DNA from 2 places in the Pedobacter sp. 05T44 genome. Region 1 is predicted to be linked to the other one. Evidence: riboswitches for the same ligand, from Rfam matches in the RefSeq annotation. Region 1 holds a riboswitch; the other holds the start of a gene.
What was found. A riboswitch is a leader RNA that binds a small molecule or an ion and turns the genes downstream of it on or off. The one in region 1 is predicted to bind S-adenosylmethionine.
Positions count from the first base shown of each region.

Region 1 (5,844 bases):
TCCTCTTTAATCAGTGCCTCATTGTCCAGATTTTCATCCTTTGCATAACCCCAGTAATCCTTACGGACAAGCTCATGCATTTTCTCAGCAAAAGCCTCAGCAAGCCTATCGGCCAATGCCTTAGCCATAATACTGTTGTAGTCGTCATAGTTAGCCTCAAATTCAGCTACCATTTCATCACAACCAATACCTGTAGTAAGTGCGAAACCGCCAAAATAATCAGGCACACCAGTTTCCTGTTGTGCAATAAAATCCGAGAGCGCATAATATGGTTGTCCGGCAACTTTTTCAGCTTGTTGACGTAAAGTATGGATCACCACCTCTTTACCTTCCACATCAAGCACAATATCATCGCCTTTTGCATATGCAGGCCAGAAACCTATTACCGCTTTTGCAGTAAGTAATTTCTCGTCAACAATCTTTTTTAACAATGCTTTGGCGTCATTAAAAAGTTTTTTAGCCTCATCACCAACAACTTTATCCTCAAGGATACGCGGGTAACTACCACGCAGTTCCCAGGTTTGGAAAAAAGGAGTCCAGTCTATATAAGGCACAAGCTCTTCAAGAGGGTAATTTTCAAATACCCTGGTTCCTGTAAAAGAAGGAGCAGGAGCAACCAATGCGGTATCTATCTTAAAGTTATCCTTTCTGGCTTCTTCAATTGTTTTAAAACGTTTATCAGAGCGCTTATTTAAGTGCGCCTCACGTGCTTTATCATATTCCTCGCGAATACCCTGGATGTACTCATCGCGGGTATCTTTGTTCATTAAAGTACTACAAACCGTTACACTTCTCGAAGCATCAAGCACATGGATGGCTGGCCCCGAGTAGTTAGGCGCAACCTTAACCGCAGCATGAATCCTGGAGGTAGTAGCACCACCAATAATTAAAGGAATGGTAAAGCCTTCGCGCTCCATTTCTTTGGCGAAGTGTACCATTTCATCAAGCGAAGGGGTAATTAAACCACTTAAGCCAATAATATCAGCATTTATTTCTTTGGCTTTTTTAATGATTTCCTGTGCAGGAACMATTACGCCCATATCCACAATTTCGAAGTTATTACAAGCTAAAACTACACCTACAATGTTCTTTCCGATATCATGAACATCACCTTTTACAGTAGCCATTAATACCCTTCCGGCCGATGAATTCTGATCCTGATCCGGGTTATCCAGCTTTTCCTGCTCAATAAATGGCAACAGATAAGCCACGGCCTTTTTCATTACACGAGCAGATTTTACAACCTGCGGCAGGAACATTTTACCGGCCCCAAAAAGGTCACCCACAATGTTCATCCCGTCCATTAATGGACCTTCAATTACCTGAATGGGTCTCGCGTATTTCTGACGTGCTTCTTCAACATCAGCATCAAGGTATTCTATAATTCCCTTAACTAACGAATGAGAAAGTCTTTCTTCTACACTGGTTTTACGCCATTCCTCATCCCTGACAATCTCTTTTCCTTTAGATTTGATGGTGTCTGCAAATTCAACCAACCGCTCTGTAGCATCGTCTCTTCGGTTTAACAATACATCCTCTACAAGTACTAAAAGCTCTGGCGGAATTTCCTGATAAACCTCTAGCATTCCGGCATTTACAATCCCCATATCTAAACCAGCTTTGATGGCGTGGTATAAAAATGCAGAGTGCATCGCTTCCCTAACGGTATTATTACCTCTAAACGAGAAGGAGATGTTCGAAACACCACCACTTACTTTTGCATGGGGCAGGTTTTCTTTGATCCAGCGGGTAGCATTTATAAAATCTACCGCATAGTTGTTATGTTCTTCTAATCCGGTTGCAACGGTAAGGATGTTCGGGTCAAAGATGATGTCCTGAGGCGGAAAGCCAATTTCATCAACTAAAATATCATATGATCTTTTACAGATCTCTTTTCTTCTTTCAAAATTATCGGCCTGTCCCTGCTCATCAAATGCCATTACTACTATGGCAGCACCGTAGGTCATGATTTTGCGCGCACTTTCACGGAATTTGTCTTCGCCTTCTTTAAGAGAGATGGAGTTTACAATTCCTTTTCCCTGCAAGCATTTTAACCCGGCTTCTATAACCGTCCATTTAGACGAATCGACCATGATAGGCAACTTGGAAATATCAGGTTCAGACGCAATCAGGTTAAGGAATTTGGTCATAGAGGCTTCCGAATCAATCATCCCCTCATCCATATTCACATCGATAACCTGTGCACCACCCTCAACCTGCTGACGGGCAACGGCAAGTGCCGCTTCAAAATCTCCACCTAAAATGAGCTTAGAGAATTTTGGAGAACCGGTAATGTTTGTACGCTCACCAATGTTTACAAAAATACTCTCTGGAGTTATGGTAACCGGTTCCAATCCGCTTAAACGCAGATAAGGTTCTATCTGAGGTATTTTACGCGGTGCTACATTTTTTGCTTTTTCGGCTATGCAGCCGATATGCTCAGGTGTAGTTCCGCAACAACCACCTACAATATTTACAAAACCGTGCTGAATAAAATCTTCTACCAGATGAGCAGTTTCATGAGGCATTTCATCGTAAGCACCAAATTCATTTGGCAAACCCGCATTAGGATAGGCAGAAACATAGCAGCCTGCCTTAGCCGAAAGTTCTTCTATGTGCGGCCTCATGTCTTTTGCCCCCAAGGCGCAGTTGAAGCCTATACTTAATGGATTGGCGTGTATTACGGAATTTAAGAAAGCCTCGGCAGTTTGGCCTGATAAAGTTCTGCCGGAAGCATCAGTAATGGTTCCGGAGATCATAATCTCTATTTTACGGCCAATTACATTCTCATATTTTTTGATGGCAAATATGGCGGCCTTGGCATTTAAGGTGTCAAAAATGGTTTCAATTAAAAGCAGGTCTGAACCGCCATCAACCAGTCCGCGTATTTGTTCGTAATAAGCATCAACTAATTCATCGAAAGTGAGTGCCCTGAACCCTGGATCGTTTACATCCGGAGAAATAGATAGTGTTCTGTTAGTCGGGCCTACGGCACCGGCAACAAAACATTTTCTGTCGGGATTAGCCGCCATAAATTCATTAACTGCCTCTTTGGCTATTTTAGCCCCTTCAAAGCTCATCTCATAATCAAGCTCTTCCATCTGGTAATCGGCCAGTGAAATACGTTGGGTACTAAAGGTATTGGTCTCAATKATATCTGTACCGGCCTTTAAATATTCGGTATGAATTGCCTTAATGATATCTGGACGGGTAATGTTTAGTAAGTCGTTATTACCTTTTACATCACACGGGTGATCTTTGAACCGCTCGCCCCTGAAATCTTCTTCAGAAAGGACGTAACGTTGTATCATAGTGCCCATCGCACCATCAATGATCAGGATACGTTTTTCTAACTCTGCTCTAATGTCCATTTTTAATAGTAATATGAGTAGGTAATAAGCTAAAGTTGATAGAGGCTGTGCCTAAACAAGTGCCGAACTCATTACATACAAAGCTTATTCGAAAAGTCCGGTTTAGGTGTCGACTTTAACTTATCTTTCGGGAACCAATTGTTTGGCTCCAGTAGAATGTAGCACCTTGTAAGCACAGGTTGCTAAGACTTCGCAGGGTCTAATCCCTCCGTCTTTCTCTATAAGCATTACAAAGGTGCAACAAAGAAAAATCATTTCCAAAATTTCGGCCGTTAAAGCATATAAAATTGTATAGAGGAGACAATTAACTCAGAACTTCGAAACATTGTTTTGAAAACATCACAGTGTACAGCTGAATTTGAAAGCTTAAAATGTGTTTAAATTATAGAGATGGCAATCTGCCTATGAGAGATAAATATGTTGACAACGAAAAGGCGGGTGGGATCATAGTTCATGCTCCACCCGCCTTTAATATTTTTAAGAAACAGGTTGTTATTTTCTGCTTCCGAAGATTCTTAGTAGATATAAGAAGATGTTTATAAAGTCAAGGTAAAGAGATAAAGCGCCCATAATTGCCAGTTTCTTAGCGTCAGTTGCCGCCATTTGATCCCCATTTTCTTCAATACCCGCACCAATACGTTTCAGTTTCTGAACATCGTATGCTGTTAGAGCTGTAAAGATTGCTACTCCAAAGAAGCTCATTATGTAGCTAAAACGATCACTTCCAATAAACATGTTAATGATACCGGCAATGAATAAGCCTACTACACCTACCATTAATATTGGGCCAAATTTGCTTAAATCTACATCTGTGGTGTAACCTAAAACTGCCATTATTCCAAATATACCCGCTGCGGCAGCAAAACATGCTACAATTGAACCAGCGGTATAGATAAGTAATATAAAACTTAAACTAACACCTAATAGAACCGAAAATAGAACAAATACGCCTAATAAAGCACCATAAGACAGGCGGTTAAATCCTGTTCCCATTAAAATTACCAGACCAAGAGGCGCAAACATTGCGATATAACCTAGTATTGTTCTTTGTCCTGTTTCAAAATTAATTAATTGACTTAAAGCTGCAGGAGAAGTTGAAATAAGCAAAGCAGCTAATGTTGATAAACCAAGAGCTATAAACATCCATAAAAAAACATTCGCGAAGAATTTCTTGGCAACTTTACCAGTTAAGTCTTCTACAAAAACGGACTGTTGTGCCCAATCATTATTATTGTTATTATTCATGTGTTTTAAATTTATTTAAAGATACGAATTGTTTCATTCTAACAAAAGCTATGCCCCTAGCCTTTTTGTCAGGATTTCTTCAACTTTCTTGAAAAACTGAAGGGGTTTTAAGGTTCTCCATGCCATATCGTCAAGTTCGCCACCAAAATTGATGTAATAATCTATATTGCTGTTACGGAATTCATTGATTACATGTTCCTGGAAATTGATGCCTGTAATCCACCCATCTTCAACTTCCTGAAACCATTCTTCATAATAACTATCTTCAGAAGAATGGAAGTTCAGTACGTTTTCGCCTATCAGTATGAATTTATTTATGCCTTCGTCAATCATCAGTTCAATGATTTCACGTTTCAGAAGCATAATGTCGTTGCCGATGGCATCGTTCCACTCTCCAATAAGCTCTATGACTGCATAATTTCTATCGTAGTCAACATACAGTACTTTAAGATACATTGTACTTGATCCGAAATCATCCCATTGGGGATGTAACAGAAAATTGTACAGCTGCTTGTCGAAATAAAATTCCGAGTACTCAGTGTTGTAGAACGGAGAACGCTCATCTTCTGCCGCGATATAGTCATCACGCCATAGATAGTAAGGCTCTATTTCGTGCATGTCGGGTTATTTATGAGTAGATTCAACCGCTTTGCGGACACTTCCATAACGGATAAGCAGATCAGCAGCATGTTCATAATCTATATTCAGTTCGTCCATTACCATTTGTGTACCTCTGTCTACCAGTTTATGATTGGTTAGCTGCATGTCTACCATCTTGTTGCCTTTTACCCTGCCTAGTTTTATCATTACCGTAGTACTAAGCATGTTTAGAACCAGTTTTTGTGCAGTTCCAGACTTCATTCTGGTAGAACCTGTTAAAAATTCAGGACCAACTACTACCTCTACAGGGAAATCACTTTCAGCAGCTATCGGCCCCCCTTCGTTGCATACAATACAACCCGTTAAAATGCCATTTTTACGGGCAGTGTTTAGTCCGCCGATAACGTATGGCGTGGTTCCAGATGCGGCAAGACCAATTAAACAGTCGTTGGCATCAATTTTAAATTCCTGCAGATCTATCCATGCTTGCTGGTCATCATCTTCAGCATTTTCAACTGCTCTTCGTATGGCAGTGTCTCCGCCGGCAATAATTCCAACAACCCAATCAAACGGAACACCAAAGGTAGGAGGGCACTCTGAGGCATCAACAACACCCAGTCGGCCACTT
Region 1 is NZ_JBFTKO010000018.1:93,166-99,009, forward strand. It holds gene metH (methionine synthase) at 1-3,371, opposite strand, end outside; SAM riboswitch class I at 3,489-3,598, opposite strand; gene AC1DDK_RS22070 (Bax inhibitor-1/YccA family protein) at 3,864-4,616, opposite strand; gene AC1DDK_RS22075 (hypothetical protein) at 4,665-5,234, opposite strand; gene murQ (N-acetylmuramic acid 6-phosphate etherase) at 5,241-5,844, opposite strand, start outside.

Region 2 (5,844 bases), on a different contig from region 1:
TTTGATATAAGAAGCGCTGTAAACAAATTGCTCATCTGCATTGGTTGTAGCTTTGTAATACTCTTCTGCAGGAATGATTTTATTGTTCTTAGTGCCATCAGCCAGAACGCCGTCAAAGATCATCCCGTCATTAAATGTTGTTCCTCCTGAGGTATAGGTAAGTCCGCCATTTTCAGCATTTCTTCCTCTCATTGTACTTGCCAGTACACCCGTATAAGTTCCTGTAGCGTTACTACCAGAGAATACCTTACCACCAATTCTGGCGTCTACGAGGAAATTCAAATTGAAATTCTTGTAAGTAAAGTTATTCGTAATTCCGCCTATCCAGTTTGGTGTAAACTTACCAAGAATTTGTTTTTCAGGATTGATAACCGGAGTACCATCAGAGCTTACCAGAATTTGTCCGGCAGCATCACGCTGGTAGGCAGTTCCGAAGAAAGTACCGTAAGGCTGGCCTACAGCTGCCAATACATCAAGCGTTCCACTGGTACCAATTGTATAGCTGCTAATGCGTCCTTCTTTATCCAATTCTGTAACCTTACTGCGATTACGTGAATAGTTTAAATTGATGTCCCAGCTAAAGTCTTTAAGTTTAACAGGGGTTAAACCTAGTTGAACTTCTATTCCTTTGTTATTGATACTTCCGCCATTAATAAGTTTTTGTGTATATCCTGTTCCTGAACTTACATCAACTTTTAAAATCTGATTAATACTGTTTGTATTGTACACACTTAGATCCAGCTTGATGCGGTTATCAAACAACCCAATTTCGGCACCCGCCTCAGTCGATTTGGTGATTTCTGGCAGAAGGTTTGGATTAAGGTCGATCGTATTAACTGATTGTTGTGGATTTCCATCAAATGGAGCAGTGAAGCTATAGGTATTGATCAGTTGATAAGGGTCTGTTGCCTTTCCTACTTTAGACCAGCCTCCTCTTAGTTTAGCGAAACTAAGCACCTCGCTTTTAATATCAAAAGCTTCTGTAAGAATTAAACTTCCATTAACAGAAGGGTAGAAATAAGATAAGTTCGGTTTTGGTAAACTGGAATCCCAGTCGTTACGTGCTGTTAAATTCAGATATGCATAATCTCTAAAGCCCAACTGAGCGGATCCAAATAAACTATAGGTTCTAAGTTTGGTGTAAACGTTTGAAGATACCAATGGATCTCTGGAGTTGCTCAAGGTATATAAGCCGTTTACTGCCAACTTGGTCGCTTTCTGATCGTTTTGTTCGAAAGTTGAAGTTCTAATGTTTCCGCCACCCAAAATATCTATTGAGAAATCTGAATTCAGTTTCTTATTGAACTCTAAACGACCTTCGGTATTATTTTCATTAACCGTATATGCATCTTCCTCATATGAACCGAATGGGGTACCATTTGTTCCATAAGCGATTTTGATCTTTCTACGGTCTGTATAGTAATCATTTCCTGTCCTGAAGTTGGCTGAAAGTGCGCTTGTAATTTTATAATTTAATTCTGCATTACCAATAATGCGATCACGTTTCTGACCAACTGTATTTTCATAGGCTATGAAATAAGGGTTACTATAGTAACTATTGTTCCAGTTAAAGTCGTTTCCGTTTTCGTCTTTATAGTTTTTAAGCTGACTAACATCTACCTGTCTTCCAAACCATGTAAATTGAAGCATCGGGCCAGTTGCACGTTTTCCGCCTGAGGCAGGAAGGTTATCGGCATTGCTTTTTATATAATTTGCAGAAGCGTTTAAAGTTAATTTAGGAGTGATTCTGTACGTGGTATTCAATAATAATGAATTCTTGTCCTGAGAAGAATTTGGCAGTATACCACCTTGCGTAAGGTTGTTGTAAGAGAAACGGACATCTTGTTTTTCTCCAGAGCCTGCAATGGCAATACCATTATTAAGCGCAAAACCTGTTTCAAAGAAATCCTTAACATTATCTGGATGAGCAATAAATGGAACAGCAACACCTTTAGAGTTAAACTGAGGAATTAAACGGCCATCCAATGCTGGTCCCCAGCTTTCATCTACACCGTCGTTTACACCTCCACCTTTTCCATCTACAAAGCTAAACTTGCCGCTTGTACCTTGTCCGAATGAGTTTTGATAATCCGGTAAGGTCAATAGGTTTGAAAATGTAGCGTTGGAGTTAACACTGATACCTAAACCCTTTTGGCCTCTGCCAGTTTTGGTTTTAATAAGGATAACACCTGCTGCTGCACGTGATCCATATAGTGCTGCTGCATTTGGACCTTTAAGTACACTGATTGATTCAATGTCTTCTGAATTAATATCCGAAATGGTATTGGCAAAATCCCTTGATCCAGCTATACCTAGATTCTGCGAATTATCAACGGGTACTCCGTCCACTACAAAGAGGGGTTGGTTGTTACCTGATATAGAGGTTTCACCACGAATAATAATTCTTGATGAACCCATATCGCCCTGGCTATTTGTAGTTTGCACACCGGCAATTTTTCCGGCCAGAGAGTTGATTATATTGGTTTCTTTTGCGGTAGCAATATCTTTAGATTTTAATTCCTGAACAGCATATCCCAACGATTTCTTTTCTTTAGAAATCCCAAGGGCTGTAACAACAACTTCACTTAAAGCATTTGCCGAAACATCAAGCGCAATATTTAATGTAGTTGTAGCTGCGGTAATGGTTACTTCTTTTGTAGTATATCCAAGATAAGATATACTAAGTACATCATTAACATCTGCAGCTAGAGAAAACTTACCGCTGCCATCTGTAGTTGTTCCGCTTTTTTTACCTTTTATGGTAATTGATGCTCCTGGAATAGTCTCCCCGTCGGGGTTTCCGGTAACAGTACCTGTTATTTTAACAGATTGTGCCTGTACGGTTTGCAGGAAAAAAAAGGATATAAGAATCCCTGCAAAAATTTTGTATATTTTTAACATGTGAATTAAATAAATGGGTGTATAATAAATTCTTTGGGTTGCATTAAATAGAGCAACAGTGCATTCGTTTTTGAGTGATCATAAGACCAGATGAAGGGTAATGAGATGGAGATGAGCAGCGCATTTCTTTTTGGTGTACTTTCTGTGTCATGTTTTTATACATTTATAGTTTAGGTCATCCCTTACATACTTTGTCGCGAACAGAATTAGATTTGGTTATGATGATTGATAAGGAGCATTGCGCTGTTTAATCTTATCTTTTCCGCTTTGCAGCGAATTGGAATTAGCACCTTTTACAATAAATTGTAGAGGTTGCTAAGACATCATAGGGCCAATCCCTCAGTCTTTCTTGATAAGCAGGAAGTTTTAAGAACCATTTGCTGCGACAAATATAAGAATAATCTAGTATTCCTATAGAAATTAATAAAATAAATATTCTGTATTTTGAGCAGGACAGTACAGGTTGCTGAAAATGACTAAGAAAATTAACATTGTAAACACACTAAACTTTACCTGAATTATATTCTAATGAAATTTCTTTATTCTTTCTTGCTGATGCTCTTCACCATTTCTATGGCAGAAAAAGCATACTCTAATGAAGTTAAACCCTCAGGTTTGCAATGCGAACATTTAATAAACCCAATTGGGGTAGATTTGTTAAATCCGCGCTTGTCGTGGATGATGACAGATACCCGTCAGGGTGCTAAACAAACTGCTTATAGAATTATTGTAGGTAAAGATTCATCAGAAGTAGCAAAAAAAAGGGGCCTTTCGTGGGAGTCGGGCAAAGTAGCCTCGTCTGCAAATCTTGTTAATTATAAAGGCAAAACCTTAGAGCCGTTCACTAAATACTACTGGTCTGTTGAGCTTTGGGATAAAGATGGTAAACCAGCTTCATCTGGCGGGGTAGCAACTTTCGAAACAGGAATGATGAAAGTCGACAACTGGAAAGGTACCTGGATCAGTGATGGTAACGATATCGATAAACGCGAGGCTCCATATTTCAGAAAAGTATTTGAACCTTCTAAAAAAATAAAATCTGCAAGGGCATATATTGCTGCTGCTGGTTTGTACGAATTATATTTAAATGGGAAAAAAGTAGGGAACCATAGACTTGACCCTATGTACACCCGTTTCGACAGACGTAACTTATATGTTTCTTACGATGTTACTGCCCAACTTCAAAAAGGTAAAAATGCTGTTGGTGTTTTACTTGGTAATGGATGGTATAACCATCAATCTATTGCGGTATGGAATTTTGACAAGGCACCCTGGAGAGCAAGACCTACTTTTTGTCTGGATTTAAGAATCACCTATGAAGATGGAACTGTTGATGTGGTTACTTCCGGGGGCGACTGGAAAACAAGTTCAAGTCCGATAGTACTCAACAATATTTACACTGCCGAGCATTATGATGCACGCAAGGAGCAACCGGGTTGGAATACTGCAGATTTTGATGATAAAAAGTGGAATGGCATCTCGCTTAGAGCTGCCCCGTCCAATAATGTTGTAAGTCAGGTTATGCAGCCAATTCGTAATGTCGAAGAAATTCCTTCTAAAACAATGCAAAAGGTTAACGACACTGTATATGTTTTTGATCTGGGCCGCAATATCTCTGGAGTTACAAAAATTAAAGTAAGCGGAGAGGAAGGCACTGTTATTCGTATTAAGCATGGCGAACGCTTGCATGCTAACGGAAGGCTAGACCTATCTAATATTGATGTTTACTATCGCCCTAAAGATAATACCGATCCTTTTCAAACAGATATCGTTACCTTATCAGGTAAAGGAGAACTTGAGTTTATGCCTAAGTTCAATTACAAAGGATTCCAGTATGTTGAGGTGATCAGCAGTAAGCCGGTACAATTAACCAAAGAAAGCATCACCGGTTACTTTATGCACAGTGATGTTACCCCGACAGGTAAAATAAGCTCTTCAAATAAGCTAATTGATCGACTATGGTGGGCAACTAACAATTCTTACTTGTCTAATCTAATGGGATATCCTACCGATTGTCCGCAAAGAGAAAAGAATGGATGGACTGGCGATGGACACTTTGCTGTTGAAACAGGCCTGTTTAATTTTGACGGTATTACAGTTTATGAAAAATGGCTTGCCGACCACAGGGACGAACAACAACCAAATGGCGTACTTCCTGATATTATACCTACAGGTGGATGGGGTTATGGATCGGCAAATGGAACTGACTGGACAAGTACAATTGCTATAATTCCATGGAATATATACATGTTTTATGGCGATAGTAAGTTGCTTTCAGATTCTTACAACAGCATTAAACGGTATGTGAATTACATAGAGCAAATTAGTCCTGCAGGATTAACAACCTTTGGCAGAGGCGATTGGGTGCCTGTTAAATCACAATCGTCATTGGAATATACCTCTTCTACTTATTACTATGTAGATGCAGTTATCCTTGCAAAGGCTGCAAAAATGTTTGGTAAGCAGGCCGATTATAGCTATTACAGCAACCTTGCAGAGAAAATTAAAAAGGCAATAAACGATAAGTATTTAAACCGCACAACGGGCATTTATGCATCAGGTGTACAAACTGAATTAAGTGTTGCCCTGCAATGGGGATTGGTACCTGAAGAGCTTATTACAAAAGTTGCAGAGAACCTTGCTAAAAGAGTTGCTGCCGATGGAATGCACCTTGACGTGGGTGTTTTGGGTGCAAAAGCAATATTAAATGCATTGAGTGACAATGGTCAGGCCGAAACAGCATATAAACTTGCAGCTCAGGATACCTACCCTTCATGGGGATGGTGGATTGTGAATGGAGCAACTACCTTATACGAAAACTGGGATATAAAAGCCGAAAGAGACATTTCTTTAAACCATATGATGTTTGGCGAAATAGGTGGCTGGTTCTTTAAAGGTTTGGGTGGAATTCACCCTGATGAACAACAACCGGGATTTAAGAAT
Region 2 is NZ_JBFTKO010000007.1:114,155-119,998, reverse strand. It holds gene AC1DDK_RS13225 (SusC/RagA family TonB-linked outer membrane protein) at 1-2,901, opposite strand, end outside; SAM riboswitch class I at 3,152-3,260, opposite strand; gene AC1DDK_RS13220 (alpha-L-rhamnosidase) at 3,430-5,844, shown strand, end outside.
Region 2: it holds a riboswitch for S-adenosylmethionine, as region 1 does, so the genes downstream of both, AC1DDK_RS13225 (SusC/RagA family TonB-linked outer membrane protein) here and metH (methionine synthase) in region 1, are expected to answer to the same signal.